DNA from 3 places in the Nonomuraea sp. B12E4 genome. Region 1 is predicted to be linked to each of the others. Evidence: riboswitches for the same ligand, from Rfam matches in the RefSeq annotation. Region 1 holds a riboswitch; each other region holds the start of a gene.
The links. Region 1 has a riboswitch for cyclic di-AMP ahead of ABGB18_RS36565 (GH25 family lysozyme). Riboswitches for the same ligand answer to the same signal wherever they lie in the genome.

Region 1 (4,340 bases):
CAGCACGAAGGGCGCGGGCCTGGCGCCGAGCTCGCGCAGCCGCTCGTCCGCCGCCCTGCCCGCCTACCTGCCGGGCAACGGCGGCCTGCTGGCGGCCGTCGCGCTCATGGCCAAGGGCTGGGACGGCGGCCCGCCGCGGGCACCCGGTTTCCCGGAATCCTGGACGGTCCGCCACGAGGGCCTGCGCGCGTGGCCCTGAGTCACTGTGCCAGGCGTGCCGGGAAGCCGCCGGTGGCGATCGGGCCCCAGCGGTCGATGTGCAGCCGGATCAGCGACTTGTCCTGCCGGACCATGGCGGCGCGGTAGTCGTCCCAGTCGGGGTGCTCGCCCGCGATGCACCGGTAGTAGTCCACCAGCGCCTCCAGGGCCTCGGGCATGTCGAGCACCTCGGCGCGCCCGTCGACCTGCACGTACGGGCCGTTCCAGTCGTCGGACAGCACGCAGATCGAGGCCCGCTCGTCGCGCCGGGCGTTGATCGCCTTGACGCGGTCGGGATAGGTGGAGACCACGATGCGGCCGCCGTCGTCGACCCCGCAGGCGACGGGCGAGAGCTGCGGCCGGCCGTCCGCGCGGGTGGTCGACAGCAGCCCGTGGTGCCTGGGACGAAGGAAGTCGAGCAGTTCGGGCAGTTCGACGCGGCGTGCGGTAGCGATGTTCGGAGCCATCTCAAGTGCCTTTCAGTCGTACCAAGGCTTTCGATCCTTTCATCCCGCCACCGCGCCCCCGCCCACCCCGGCACCCGCCTCGCGCAGCTCCACGCCGGTCCACGCGGGAGCCGATGGCACAGAAGGTTCCCTGATCTACGGGGTGGTCACCGGACGGGAGCGCCCGGTCCGAGGGGAATGCCGAGGGCCCGCCACGCCAGGAAGAACAGCGTCCAGGCCACCGGCATCACCAGGCTGAGGGGGCAGGGTGAGGGCGATCAGCGTGCCGATGCCGGCGGACCTGCGGTAGCGCTGGACGAAGCCGAGCACCAACAGGAAGTAGGGGCTCATCGGCGTGAGGGCGTTGGTGCAGGAGCCGGCGATGCGGTAGAGCGCCTCACCGCTGCCACGCGTACCCCCATGATGGGGCAACTATCGGTCTCGGCCGTTCGGGTACGGCATGGCTCGGTCCAGAAGTGGTAAAACCTACGGGATAAATATCCCATAAATCGACTCAATGGGAAGTTTGGGGGTATTCGATCAGTTGGACGTGTGAGTGCCGGGAAAAACACACCCGCCCGGCACTCACACCAAGGAGGACGTCATGTCTGTCCAGCACTATCTGGCGGCTGCGATCGTCGTCACAGGTCCCTACCCGAACCCGAGGGACAGGGGCGCCTACAGCAGAAGCGCCCGCCGCCGGCGGCGCCGCCGCTGATCCGCGGGTGGACCTGACGTCACGGCGATGACCATGACACCTTGGCGGAGCGACGCCAGGACGTACGCGACCTTGACGCCGCTCCGGACATCACTGACGGCGGACCTGCTCATCACGGGCGACTACGGGCGATGGCGCAACGGTGGCGGTACCTGGTGATCGCGGGGGCGATCGGGCCCGTCACCACCATGAAAGCGGCTAGTTCGGGCGTGCATGGGAGCACGCCGCCGGCCAGTCGATACGCGGCCCCACCCCCGGACTCCACAAGGAGCCCAGGGGTGCGCGGCGGTTCAGGGGGTGTAGACCGCTCAACGTACGCCGCGCGGTCCAGCGCTCGCCGCCCAGGGTGACACCCGCTCCATGCGCGAACATGCTCGGCTTCGACGACTTCAACAAGCTCATCGGCCTGGACGAGCACGCCACCCTGGAGGAGCGCTACCAGGCGCCGGACTGAGCGGTCGGCGGTCAGGCCGTCTGGCGGCCCAGGCCGCGCAGCTGGCTGGGAGTCAGCGTCGAGACATCCTGGTCGATGGGCGACTCGGAGTACTGGTGGATGGTCCAGGACTTCCAGTCGGCGGGCGGGGTGACCGTCCCCCTCTGCTTGCCGTAGTGGGCGACCCACAGCGGGTACTCCGACAGGCCGTGGCCGTAGGTGTCGGCGAAGCGCCAACTGCTGTAGAACATCGGGGCGACGCCGGTCTTGTCCTTCACGTACGACAGCCAGGTCCTGGCCCAGTCGTTGACCTCGGAGACGGTCTTGCCGTCGGTGGTCTCCAGGTCCAGGACCAGCAGGTCGCCGCGCTTGGCGGGCTGGGCGTTCACCGTGGCCAGGAAGAAGTTCGCCTCGGCGATCGGGTTGTTGCGCGGGTGACCGTAGTGGTACGCCCCGCGGACGATGCCCTTCTTGCCCAGCTCCTGCCAGTGCCGGGCGAAGGAGGCGTCGCGGAAGTCGAGGCCCTCGGTGGCCTTGATGATGCCGAACTGGGCGGAGCTCGTGGTCCAGTTGTACAGCGGCTGGTGGTTGGAGATGTCCTGGCCGTAGGTGAGCTGCCCTGGCTGCGCCTGGGCCGCGGGCACCAGCGGCTCGTCGTTGTCGGTGACGGACGCGAGCGCGGTGCCGGCCGCGGCGGCGGTCGTGCCGGCCAGGAGAACGCCGGCGATGGCGAGGCTGAAGCGTTTGCTTGGGTTCAGCATGAGGGCGGTGACTCCTTGCTTCCACGCGCCTACCGGGTTAGCTGACGGGTTCGGGCCTGGAAGTGCCCTACGCCCGCCGGTCTGAGCCGGCGGGCGATTCACCCCCGAAGATGGGTCCCCGGCCCCGCACCGAGTGCGGATTAGGCCTGGTCAACGAACTGGCAACACTACGACGAACGCTTGTCAAAGCATCGGCCGCGCTTGCCAAAAGGTATATATCGATACTTAAAGGTGGCAAGTAGGTCAAATGCGGCTGCGGTGGGTAACGTGCGGAAACCCCGGATCCGTAGGGGTTGTGGGCTCGGTAAAGAATCCTTGGGGTGTGTCGGTAAACGCCCTGTCGGCGGCATCCGAGGGGTCTCGGGATGCCCTGGTGACTGCCAGTCATGGTGCTTGTCATGTGGTACCGGTGTGCCAGCCGGGATTTCCGCGCCTTTCGTTGCACACTGGCTCGATGGGGGTGCGGGTCAGGGTCGAAGGCGTCGTGCAGGGGGTGGGCTTCCGGCCGTTCGTGCACGGGCTCGCGACCGGGCTGGGGTTGGCGGGGCTGGTGGGCAATGACGCCCGCGGCGTCTTCGTCGAGCTGGAGGGCGGCCGGCGGGAGATCGAGGAGTTCCTGCTGCGGCTGGAACGCGACGCGCCGCCGCTGGCCGCCATCGACCGCGTGACCGTCACCTCCGGCGTACGGGCGGCGCGGCCGGAGGGCGGGTTCCTGATCGTCGAGAGCGACCCCTCGGGCCTGTCCCGCGCACTGGTGTCGCCCGACATCGCCACCTGCGCCGACTGCCTGGCCGAGCTGGCCGACCCGGCCGACCGGCGCTACCGTTACCCCTTCGTCAACTGCGTCAACTGCGGGCCTCGGCTGACGATCGTGCGCGGGCTGCCGTACGACCGGCCGCTGACCACGATGGCGGGCTTCGCGATGTGCGCCGACTGCCGGGCCGAATACCACGATCCGGCGGATCGGCGCTTCCACGCCCAGCCCATCTGCTGCCCGGCGTGCGGCCCCCGCCTCAGCCTGGTCGGCGCGCCGGGCGAGCCACCGGCAGGCGCCGCCGGGGCCCTGGCGGGCATCGCGGGGGTGCTGGCGGGCACCGCCGAGGTCCTGGCCGGTGCCGCCGAGGTGCTGCGCGCGGGCGGGGTGCTGGCGGTCAAGGGCGTCGGCGGCTACCACCTGGCGGTGCCGGCCACCGACCAGACCGCCGCCGCCACACTGCGGCGGCGCAAGCGGCGGACGGACAAGCCGTTCGCGGTCATGGTGGCAGACCTGGACGAGGCCCGGCGGCTGTGCGAGGTGGACCCGGTGGCCGCCGACCTGCTCACCGACCGGGCCCGGCCTATCGTGCTGCTGCCCCGGCGCGCGGACGCGCATGTGGCCGACGCGGTCGCGCCGGGCAACCGGCGGCTCGGGGTGATGCTGCCGTACACGGCGCTGCACCACCTGCTGCTCGCCGAGGTCGCCGCGCCGATCGTGCTGACCAGCGCCAACACCGCCGACGAGCCCATCGCGTACGACGACCGCGACGCGTTCGAACGCCTGGCCGGCATCGCGGACGCGTTCCTCACCTACGACCGCCCCATCCACCAGCCCGCCGACGACTCGGTGGTGTGCTCCTTCCGGGGGCAGGCGATGCCGCTGCGGCGCTCGCGCGGCCACGCCCCGCGCCCGATCATGCTGCCCGGCCGGGCGCCCCGGCAGATCCTCGGCTGCGGAGCCGCGCAGAAGAGCACGTTCTGCCTGGCCAAGGGGCGGCGTGCGATCGTCTCCCCGCACCTCGGGGACC
Region 2 (4,340 bases), on a different contig from region 1:
GGGCGTGTTCACCGACGTGATCGAGGAGCAGGTCACCTACGTCAACGCGCCGCTGCTGGCCAAGGACCGCGGCATCGCCGTGGAGCTGGTGACCAGCTCCGAGAGCCCCGACTGGCGCAACGTCGTGACCGTGCGCGGCGTGCTCGCCGACGGACGTCAGGTCTCGGTCTCGGGCACGCTCTCCGGCCCGCGGCAGATCACGAAGATCGTCGAGGTCAACGGCTACGAGATGGAGATCGAGCCGACGGCTCACCTGTGCTTCTTCACCTACACCGACCGGCCCGGCATCGTCGGCGTGGTCGGCCGCCTGCTCGGTGAGCACAGCATCAACATCGCCTCCATGCAGGTGGCCCGGGACGTCAAGGGCGGCAAGGCGCTCATCGCGCTGACCGTCGACTCGGCGATCCCGGCCGACGTGGCCGACCAGATCGTGGCCGAGATCGGCGCCGAGAGCGGCCGCTCGGTGGACCTGGAGGACTGAGCGACCCTGCTCCACAAAGGGGGCCGCCACCCGGATCACACCGGGGGCGGCCCCCTTGTTTGTCTCACGATACGAGATGCTAGGACATCCAACGAGACGCTCGGGGTACTGTGGTGGGGATATGCGCCAGGTTCTCGTACTCATTACCTGCCGCGGCGGGGCCTGTTAGGGCAGGTCGACGACCCGCCGCGGGGTGTGGCGATGCGTCGGCCGGTAAGCCCCTTTTCGTCCGGTCCGCGACCCGGACCACGAGGTCAGGCCCGATCGGATTCGCGATCGGGATCCGAGTCCCCATTGGCACGCTCGCGAAATGAGATGAGTCACATGTACGAGATGTATGCCGCCAACCGCGCCGAAGAGCACGAGGACCAGGCCGCCGAGGCCCTGCAGATCGCGCTGGACCGTCGGGACAACGGCGGCGCGCCCCAGAACTCCAGCCGGTAGAACCGGCCGACCGCTTCATCCCCGGCAGGGCCTTGTCGTCTGCGAGGCCGTGACCGGGCGGCCCCGCGGCGGCCCCGCGGTGGTGCCGCGGTGGTGCCGCGGGGCCGCGTCCGCTCACAGGGTGGCGGTGAGCATGGCAGGCGGTGGGTCGTTGTGTTGCTTCGTGGAGAGCCGTACGCCCTTGGGGTCGGGCCGGACGGCGCCCACGAACGCCTCCCTGCGCCAGTCAGAGAGCGGCTCCTCCTTGACCACGTCACCGGTGTGCGGCGCGTTCACCATGTAACCGGGTCTGGAGACCATCCCGACGTGCCCCAGTCCGTGGAAGAAGACCAGGTCACCGGGCTTGAGATGGTTCCAGGAGATCTTCCTGGAGAACGCGTTGTACTGCTCCGCCGCGGTTCGCGGCAGCTCGATCCCGGCGTGCGCGTACGCCTTGAGCGTGAGTCCGGAGCAGTCGTACCCGCTGTCGCTGGTTCCGCCCCAGACGTAGGGGATGCCGCGCTTGCGCATGGCGAAGTTGAGGGCGATCTTCCAGGCCGGCTTGGGCTGGCTCTTCTGCTGGACGTGCTTGACCTGGGGGCCGGTCAGCGTGATCGCGCCGGAGTCGGCGGCCTGGGGGCGGACGACGTCGGGGCTGTGGGAGGTGGCGGCCTGGGCGGGAGAGGCCAGGGCGAGCCCGGCGGCGGTGGCCGCAAGGCAGGTGGTGATGCGAGGCATGGTCTGTCCTTCCACGTGGCCTACCGGGTTAGCTGACGGGCTCGGGCCTGGAAGTGGCCCTACGGCGGCTGCCGACTCGCCCCAGGGGAGATTTGGGTCCCCGGCTCCACACAGCGGTGTGCGGATTAGGCTGGACGAACTCTAACGAAACGGTCAAAGCGTTGTAAACCACCTAAAATCGGACGTCCGAGAAATGAGATGGTGTGTTCGTCAGTCGAGACGAGCCGGTAAGGTACCGCCATGGAGTCGCGTAACATCCGCTTGGCCGTCATCCCCGGGGATGGCATCGGCACCGAGGTCGTGGCCGAAGGGCTCAAGGTCCTGGAGGCCGTCGGCACGAAGTTCGAGCCCACGCACTATGACCTGGGCGCCGCGCGCTATCACCGCACCGGTGAGACGCTGCCCGACGCGGTGCTCGAGGAGTTGCGCGGCTATGACGCGATCCTGCTCGGTGCCGTGGGCGACCCCAGCGTGCCGCCGGGCGTGCTCGAGCGCGAGCTCCTGCTCCGCATCCGGTTCGAGTTCGACCACTACGTCAACCTGCGGCCGGTCAAGCTGTTCCCCGGTGTGACGACGCCGCTGGCCGGCAAGTCGCCCGAGGACATCGACATGATCGTCGTCCGCGAGGGCACCGAGGGCCTCTACGCGGGCACCGGCGGCGTCATGCGGCGCGGCACACCCCACGAGATCGCCACCCAGGAGTCGCTCAACACCGCCCACGGCGTCGAGCGCGTGGTGCGTTACGCGTTCGAGAAGGCCAGGTCGCGCCCCCGCAAGAAGCTGACCCTGGTCCACAAGACCAACGTGCTCTCCTACGCCGGCGACCTGTGGCAGCGCACGGTCAACCGGGTGGCGGCGGACTATCCCGAGGTCACCACCGACTACAGCCACATCGACGCGGCCTCGATGTTCTTCGTGAGCCAGCCCGAGCGGTTCGACGTGGTCGTCACCGACAACCTGTTCGGCGACATCATCACCGACCTCGGCGCGGCCATCGCCGGCGGCATCGGCCTGGCGGCCAGCGGCAACATCAACCCCGAGGGCGCCGCGCCCAGCATGTTCGAGCCGGTGCACGGCAGCGCGCCGGACATCGCCGGGCAGGGCAAGGCCGACCCGACCGCGACGATCCTGTCGGTCGCCATGCTCCTCGACCACCTCGGGCTGCACGCCGAGGCGGCCAGGGTCGAGCAGGCCGTCGCCGACGACCTCGTGGACCGGCTGGCCGGCGGGGCGAGCCGCACCACCAGTGAGATCGGCGACGAGATCACCGCGCGAGTATCCGGCTAGGACCGCCTAGTCCCCACGAGCGCCTGGCGGTTCCCACGAGGACCTCCAGGCGCTTTTTCGTGTGCGGACCGGCGAACCACCCCATCAGCCGCTTGTCATCCCATATAGCGAGACAATAGGAAGGTACGCACCGCCCTCGGGCAGTGCCCCACTCCCACAGACTTCGGTAGATTGCGCAGAACCGCAGAGAGAAGGACCTCCGTCATGACCGTCGCTCAGAAGCTCAGCTTCGACGTGCAGCTCTCCGACCACGCTCGCACCGCTGCCGAGCGGGAGCAGGTACTGGCGAACCCCGGTTTCGGGACTTTCTTCACCGATCACATGATCTCCATCGACTTCACCGAGGGCCGCGGCTGGCACGACGCCCGGCTCGCGGCGTACGGGCCGCTCTCCCTCGACCCGGCCACCGCGGTCTTCCACTACGCGCAGGAGCTGTTCGAGGGGCTCAAGGCCTACCGGCAGAGCGGCGGCTCGATCGTGACCTTCCGCCCGTACGCGAACGCCGCCCGCTTCAACCACTCGGCCGTCCGGATGGCCATGCCGGAGCTGCCGGAGGAGACGTTCGTGGAGTCGCTGGAGCTGCTCGTCGAGACCGACAAGGAGTGGGTGCCCACGACCGAGGGGCACAGTCTCTACCTGCGCCCCTTCATGATCGCCACGCAGGCGGGACTCGGGGTCAACTACCCGTCGAAGACCTACCGGTACATGGTCATCGCCTCGCCCGCGGCCTCGTACTTCACGGGGGGTGTCAAGCCCGTCTCGGTCTGGCTGTCCACCGAGTACACGCGGGCCGCTCCCGGCGGCACCGGCTTCGCGAAGTGCGGCGGCAACTACGCGGCGGCGTTCGTGGCGCAGCGGCAGGCGGTGGCCAACGGCTGCGACCAGGTGGTGTGGCTGGACGCCCACGAGCACAAGTACGTCGAGGAGATGGGCGGGATGAACCTGTTCTTCGTCTTCGGCGACAAGCTCGTCACCCCGGCGCTGACCGGCACCCTGCTGCCCGGCATCACCCGCGACTCCATCCTGGCGCTGGCCGGCGAGCTGGGCCTGGAGGCGGAGGAGCGGCTGATCTCGGTCGACGAGTGGCAGGCGGGGTGCGCGTCCGGGGAGCTCACGGAGGTGTTCGCGTGCGGGACGGCGGCCGTGGTGACGCCCGTGGGCACGGTGAAGGGCGCCGACCGCGCCTGGACCGTCGGCGACGGCACGCAGGGCCCCGTGACGACGCGGGTGCGCGAGGAGCTCGTCGGCATCCAGTACGGCTCCCGCCCCGACACCCACAACTGGGTCCACAAGATCGTCTAGTCGGGGGCCGTGGGATCGCCCGTGCCGGCGGGCGGTCCCACCTCAGTGCTTCGTGATCATGGTCATGCCGTCCGCCCACGGCATCATGAGCACGCTCACCCGCGGATCC
Region 3 (4,340 bases), on a different contig from region 1:
ACGTCTCTCGCCTGCCCAGCCTGCGCAAGCACTCCACTCCGAACTAACATTCCCCAACAATCGCGTGTCATAATTTGGTGGAATCTGTTGGAAGGAGCGGGCGTGCTCGCACAGCAGCGTCAACAGGCGATCCTGGAACGGGTGCGCAGCAGCGGCGGCGTCCGCGTCGCCGACCTCGTACGCGAGCTCGGCGTGTCTGATATGACCATACGCCGCGACCTTGAGGTGCTGGCCGAACGCGGGCTCCTGGAGAAGGTGCACGGCGGTGCCACCGCGCTCGGCCCCGGCTCGACCGAGGAGCCCGGCTTCACCGCCAAGTCCGCCCGCCAGCAGCAGGAGAAGGAGATCATCGCCCGGGAGGCCGCGCGGCTCGTGCGCCCCGGCACCGCCGTGGCGCTGTCCGCCGGGACCACCACGTGGGCGCTGGCCCACCACCTGATCTCCGTGCCCGAGCTGACCGTGATCACCAACTCGATCCCCGTGGCCGACGTCTTCCACCGCAACCCGCGCGCCGACCGCACCGTCGTGCTCACCGGTGGCGTACGCACCCCGTCCGACGCCCTGGTGGGCCCGGTGGCCGTGGCCGCGATCCGCCGCCTGCACGTGGACACGCTCTTCCTCGGCGTGCACGGGATGAGCGTGCGCGCCGGGTTCACCACGCCCAACCTGCTCGAGTCCGAGACCGACAGGGAGCTCGTGGCGGCCGCGCACCGGCTGGTCGTCCCCGCCGACCACACCAAGTGGAACACGGTCGGCATCAGCACCATCGCCGAGCTGACCGAGGCCGACGTGGTCGTCAGCGACGCGGGGCTGCCCGAGCAAGCACGCACCGAGCTGGCCGAACGGGCCGGAGAACTGATCATCGCGGAGGACTCGAGTTGAAACGCACCATCGCCCACCTGGCCGACGGCCGGGAGCTGATCTATTTCGACCGGCGGGACGACGCCGACAGGAGCGCGCTCGACCGGCGTCCGCTCGAGCCCCGGCCGGTGGCCTCGGAGCTGCGGTACGACCCGCTGACCGAGGAGTGGGTCGCGGTGGCGGGGCACCGGCAGACGCGGACGTTCCAGCCGGCGGGCACGGCGGCGGAGTGCCCGTTGTGCCCGTCGTCGGACACGCGGTCGACGGAGATCCCGGCCTACGACTACGACGTGGTGGCGTTCGAGAACCGTTTTCCCTCTTTTTCCGGAAATCTTGGGACTTATCACGATGTGGGCGGCTTGAGCGAAGCGCGGCCGGGGGTGGGCAGGTGCGAGGTGGTGTGCTTCACCTCGGATCATTCCTCCTCGTTCTCCCGGCTCTCTGACGCCCAGGTGGGCCTGGTCATGGAGGCGTGGGCCGACCGCACGGCCGAGCTGTCCGGGATCGAGGGTGTGGAGCAGGTGTTCGTCTTCGAGAATCGGGGTGAGGAGATCGGCATCACGCTCGCCCACCCGCACGGCCAGATCTACGCCTACCCGTACGTCACGCCCAGGACCAAGCTGCAACTCGGCGCCGCCGCGCGGCATCGGGGGCCGGGAAACCTGTTCGCCGACGTGCTGGCCGCCGAGCGGGCCGCGGGGACGCGGGTGGTGGCCGCCAACGAGCTGTGGACGGCCTTCGTGCCCGCCGCCGCCCGGTGGCCGTTCGAGGTGCACATCTACCCGCACCGGCAGGTGCCCGACCTGGCGGCGCTGTCGGAGGCCGAGCGGGTGGCGTTCGCGCCCCTCTACACCTCGGTGCTGCGGGCGTTCGACGGTCTGTTCGGGGTGGTGATGCCGTACATCTCGGCCTGGCACCAGGCGCCCGTGCGGCAGGACAGGGAGCTGGCGTACCTGCACCTGGAGCTGTTCAGCATCAGGCGCGCGCCCGGGAAGCTGAAATATCTGGCGGGCTCGGAGTCGGCGATGGGGGCGTTCGTCAACGACGTGCTGCCGGAAGAGGCCGCACGCATGCTTCGGTCACAGGTAGATCACTAATAGATTTCTAGTTAAGGTCGCATGACTCGCGATCTACCACTAATATCCCGATATGCACCGGCCGTAACGGTCGTTGCATGCCTAATCCCGGGCGTGTTGCCCGGGAGCCGGGGACCCATGCACCAGCGGGTGAATCCACGTACGTGGCAGGCGGCTCCCACGCCCGAACCCGTCAGCTAACTCGGCAGGCTGAGGGAGAGGAATGTCCTCTTGGCGGTATCGTCCCCCGCGACGCTTGCCATTGGTCTCATCACCGCCACCGCTGTCGCCCTCGGTCCGGCGACCGCGGCGTCGGCTGACCCCAAACCCACGGAAGCCCAGCTCCGCGCCCAGCTCAAGCAGCTCAACGGCAAGGTCGACAAGCTCATCGAGAAGTACAACCTCAAGCGGGTCGAGCTGGCCAAGGCACAACAGGCCGCCAAGACGGCCAAGGAGCGCCTGGCCGCCGCCGAGCGCACGCTGGAGACGTCCCAGCAGCGCGTGGCCGAGATCGCCAGGCTGCGCTACCAGAACGGCGACCCCTCGGTGCCCGCTTTCATGCTGCCGGAGAACGGCGCGGGGGCGGCCGTGATCGAGCAGCTCACGATCGAGCAGCAGGCCGTCGTGGAGTCCGTGGCCAGGGCCCGTGACGAGCGGAAGAAGGCCGCCGACGAGGCCGGCCGCCTGGCCACCCGGATCCGCGAGGACGCAGGCGAGGTGGCCGGGCAGCGCGACGACGCCGAGGACGTCATCAAGGACATCCGCGAGAAGCTCGAGGATCTCGTGCCGTTCGGGCCCGGCCGCAACGGCGACGGTAGCTGGGCGCCCGAACTGCCGACCGGCGCCGACAACATCACCGAGCGCACGCGGCTGATGCGGGCGCAGGTGCAGAAGAACTTCGCGCTGCCGTTCGCGGTGGGCTGCTTCCGGGCCGGCGCCAGCGGTGAGCACCCGCTGGGCCGGGCCTGCGACTTCATGATGAGCACGGGCGGCACGACGCCCAGCGGCGCCAACAACGCCCTGGGCGACCGCCTCGCGGAATGGGCCCTCAAGAACAAGGGCAAGCTGGGCGTCAAGTACGTGATCTGGAAGCAGCGCATCAACCTCGGCTCCGGCTGGCGCGCGATGGAGAACCGCGGCAGCATCACCGAGAACCACTACGACCACGTGCACATCTCGATGTTCTGAGCGCGCCGGCGGCTGATTCAGGTGAGGTCGATGACCGCCTTGCCGTGCAGGCGGCGCCCGAGGAGGGTGCTCGCGCGGATGGACGACGGTGGCGGGGCGTGGGTGACCCGCCTCGCGGCCGAGTTGCGAACGGTGTTCGCCGCCATCCCCGGCTCCCTGGCCCTCAGCGGAGCATGAATCCCGGCGGGGTGCACTTATGTACACCCCCGCCGGGCACCTAGATCGATTCTCCGCGGCGGCCTGGGAGCCTAGCGTCGGTGTCACGGCATTTAGAGGAGGCTGGAGATCATGACAAACGCACCGAGCCCCACCCGGCCCCGGAGGGCCCGCACCGTCGCCTTGTGGGCCCTGCAGGTGGTCGTGGCGGGGTTCTTCGTGATGTCGGCCCTGGGCAAGTTCGCGAACGCGGAGCCGTCCGCCTCGACGTTCGAGGCGATCGGGCTCGGCGACTGGTTCCGCCATTTCGTCGGCGTGCTGGAGGTGGTGGGCGCCGTCGGGCTGGTCGTGCCCCGGCTCGCGGGCCCGGCCGGGCTGGCGCTCGGCGGGCTGATGGTGTGCGCGACGCTGACTGAGCTGTTCCTGTCCGGCGGCACCATGGTGCTGCCCCTGGTCCTGCTGGTGCTCTGCGCGGTGATCGCCTGGGGACGCAGGGAGAGCACCGCCCGGCTCCGGGCCTCCGTCGCGGGCAGGTGACGCGGCATGGGCGGACGGCGGCCATGCTGTTGGGATGCGGCTCTTCGAGGACGACCCCATGTCCCGCCCGCTCACCTACCCCGGCCGGATCCCGGCGCGCCCCGGCGTCCTGGTGGACGACGCGTACGTGCCGCTGCGGGCCGCGGGGGAGGGGTGGCGGGCCGGGGGCGAACGGCTGGCCGACCTTCTGGCCCGCCTGGACCGCCCGCCGATGCGCCTGCGCCACCAGGTCGTCGCCGTCGGCTCCAACGCCGCGCCCAGCCAGTTACTGAGAAAGTTCCGCGATCACCGGGTACACCCGGTCGTCCCCATGACGATGGCCGACGTGCCCGGCATCGCCCCGGGCGTCTCCGCCCACGTGAGCCGCTGGGGCTACGTGCCGGCCGCACCGATCGAGACCCCCGGCGAGACGTCCAGGCTGTTCGTGCTCTGGCTCGACGAGGTCCAGCTCGCGGCCCTGGACCTCACCGAGCCCAACTACGACCGCCGCACACTCGCCCTGAACGGCTCGCGAGCCTTCGT

Region 2: it holds a riboswitch for cyclic di-AMP, as region 1 does, so the genes downstream of both, ABGB18_RS16940 (C40 family peptidase) here and ABGB18_RS36565 (GH25 family lysozyme) in region 1, are expected to answer to the same signal.
Region 3: it holds a riboswitch for cyclic di-AMP, as region 1 does, so the genes downstream of both, ABGB18_RS37820 (hypothetical protein) here and ABGB18_RS36565 (GH25 family lysozyme) in region 1, are expected to answer to the same signal.

The regions. Positions count from the first base shown of each region.
Region 1 is NZ_JBDPME010000023.1:25,485-29,824, reverse strand. It holds gene ABGB18_RS36575 (PPOX class F420-dependent oxidoreductase) at 201-665, opposite strand; partial or broken gene ABGB18_RS36570 (AbgT family transporter) at 812-1,049, opposite strand; gene ABGB18_RS36565 (GH25 family lysozyme) at 1,828-2,556, opposite strand; cyclic di-AMP (ydaO/yuaA leader) riboswitch at 2,566-2,713, opposite strand; gene hypF (carbamoyltransferase HypF) at 3,011-4,340, shown strand, end outside.
Region 2 is NZ_JBDPME010000006.1:233,543-237,882, forward strand. It holds gene serA (phosphoglycerate dehydrogenase) at 1-481, shown strand, start outside; gene ABGB18_RS16940 (C40 family peptidase) at 1,040-1,642, opposite strand; cyclic di-AMP (ydaO/yuaA leader) riboswitch at 1,645-1,784, opposite strand; gene ABGB18_RS16945 (3-isopropylmalate dehydrogenase) at 1,883-2,929, shown strand; gene ABGB18_RS16950 (branched-chain amino acid aminotransferase) at 3,134-4,231, shown strand; gene ABGB18_RS16955 (O-methyltransferase) at 4,274-4,340, opposite strand, start outside.
Region 3 is NZ_JBDPME010000025.1:10,536-14,875, reverse strand. It holds gene ABGB18_RS37830 (DeoR/GlpR family DNA-binding transcription regulator) at 103-882, shown strand; gene galT (galactose-1-phosphate uridylyltransferase) at 879-1,958, shown strand; cyclic di-AMP (ydaO/yuaA leader) riboswitch at 2,027-2,163, shown strand; gene ABGB18_RS37820 (hypothetical protein) at 2,169-3,125, shown strand; gene ABGB18_RS37815 (hypothetical protein) at 3,143-3,271, opposite strand; gene ABGB18_RS37810 (DoxX family protein) at 3,414-3,818, shown strand; gene ABGB18_RS37805 (hypothetical protein) at 3,853-4,340, shown strand, end outside.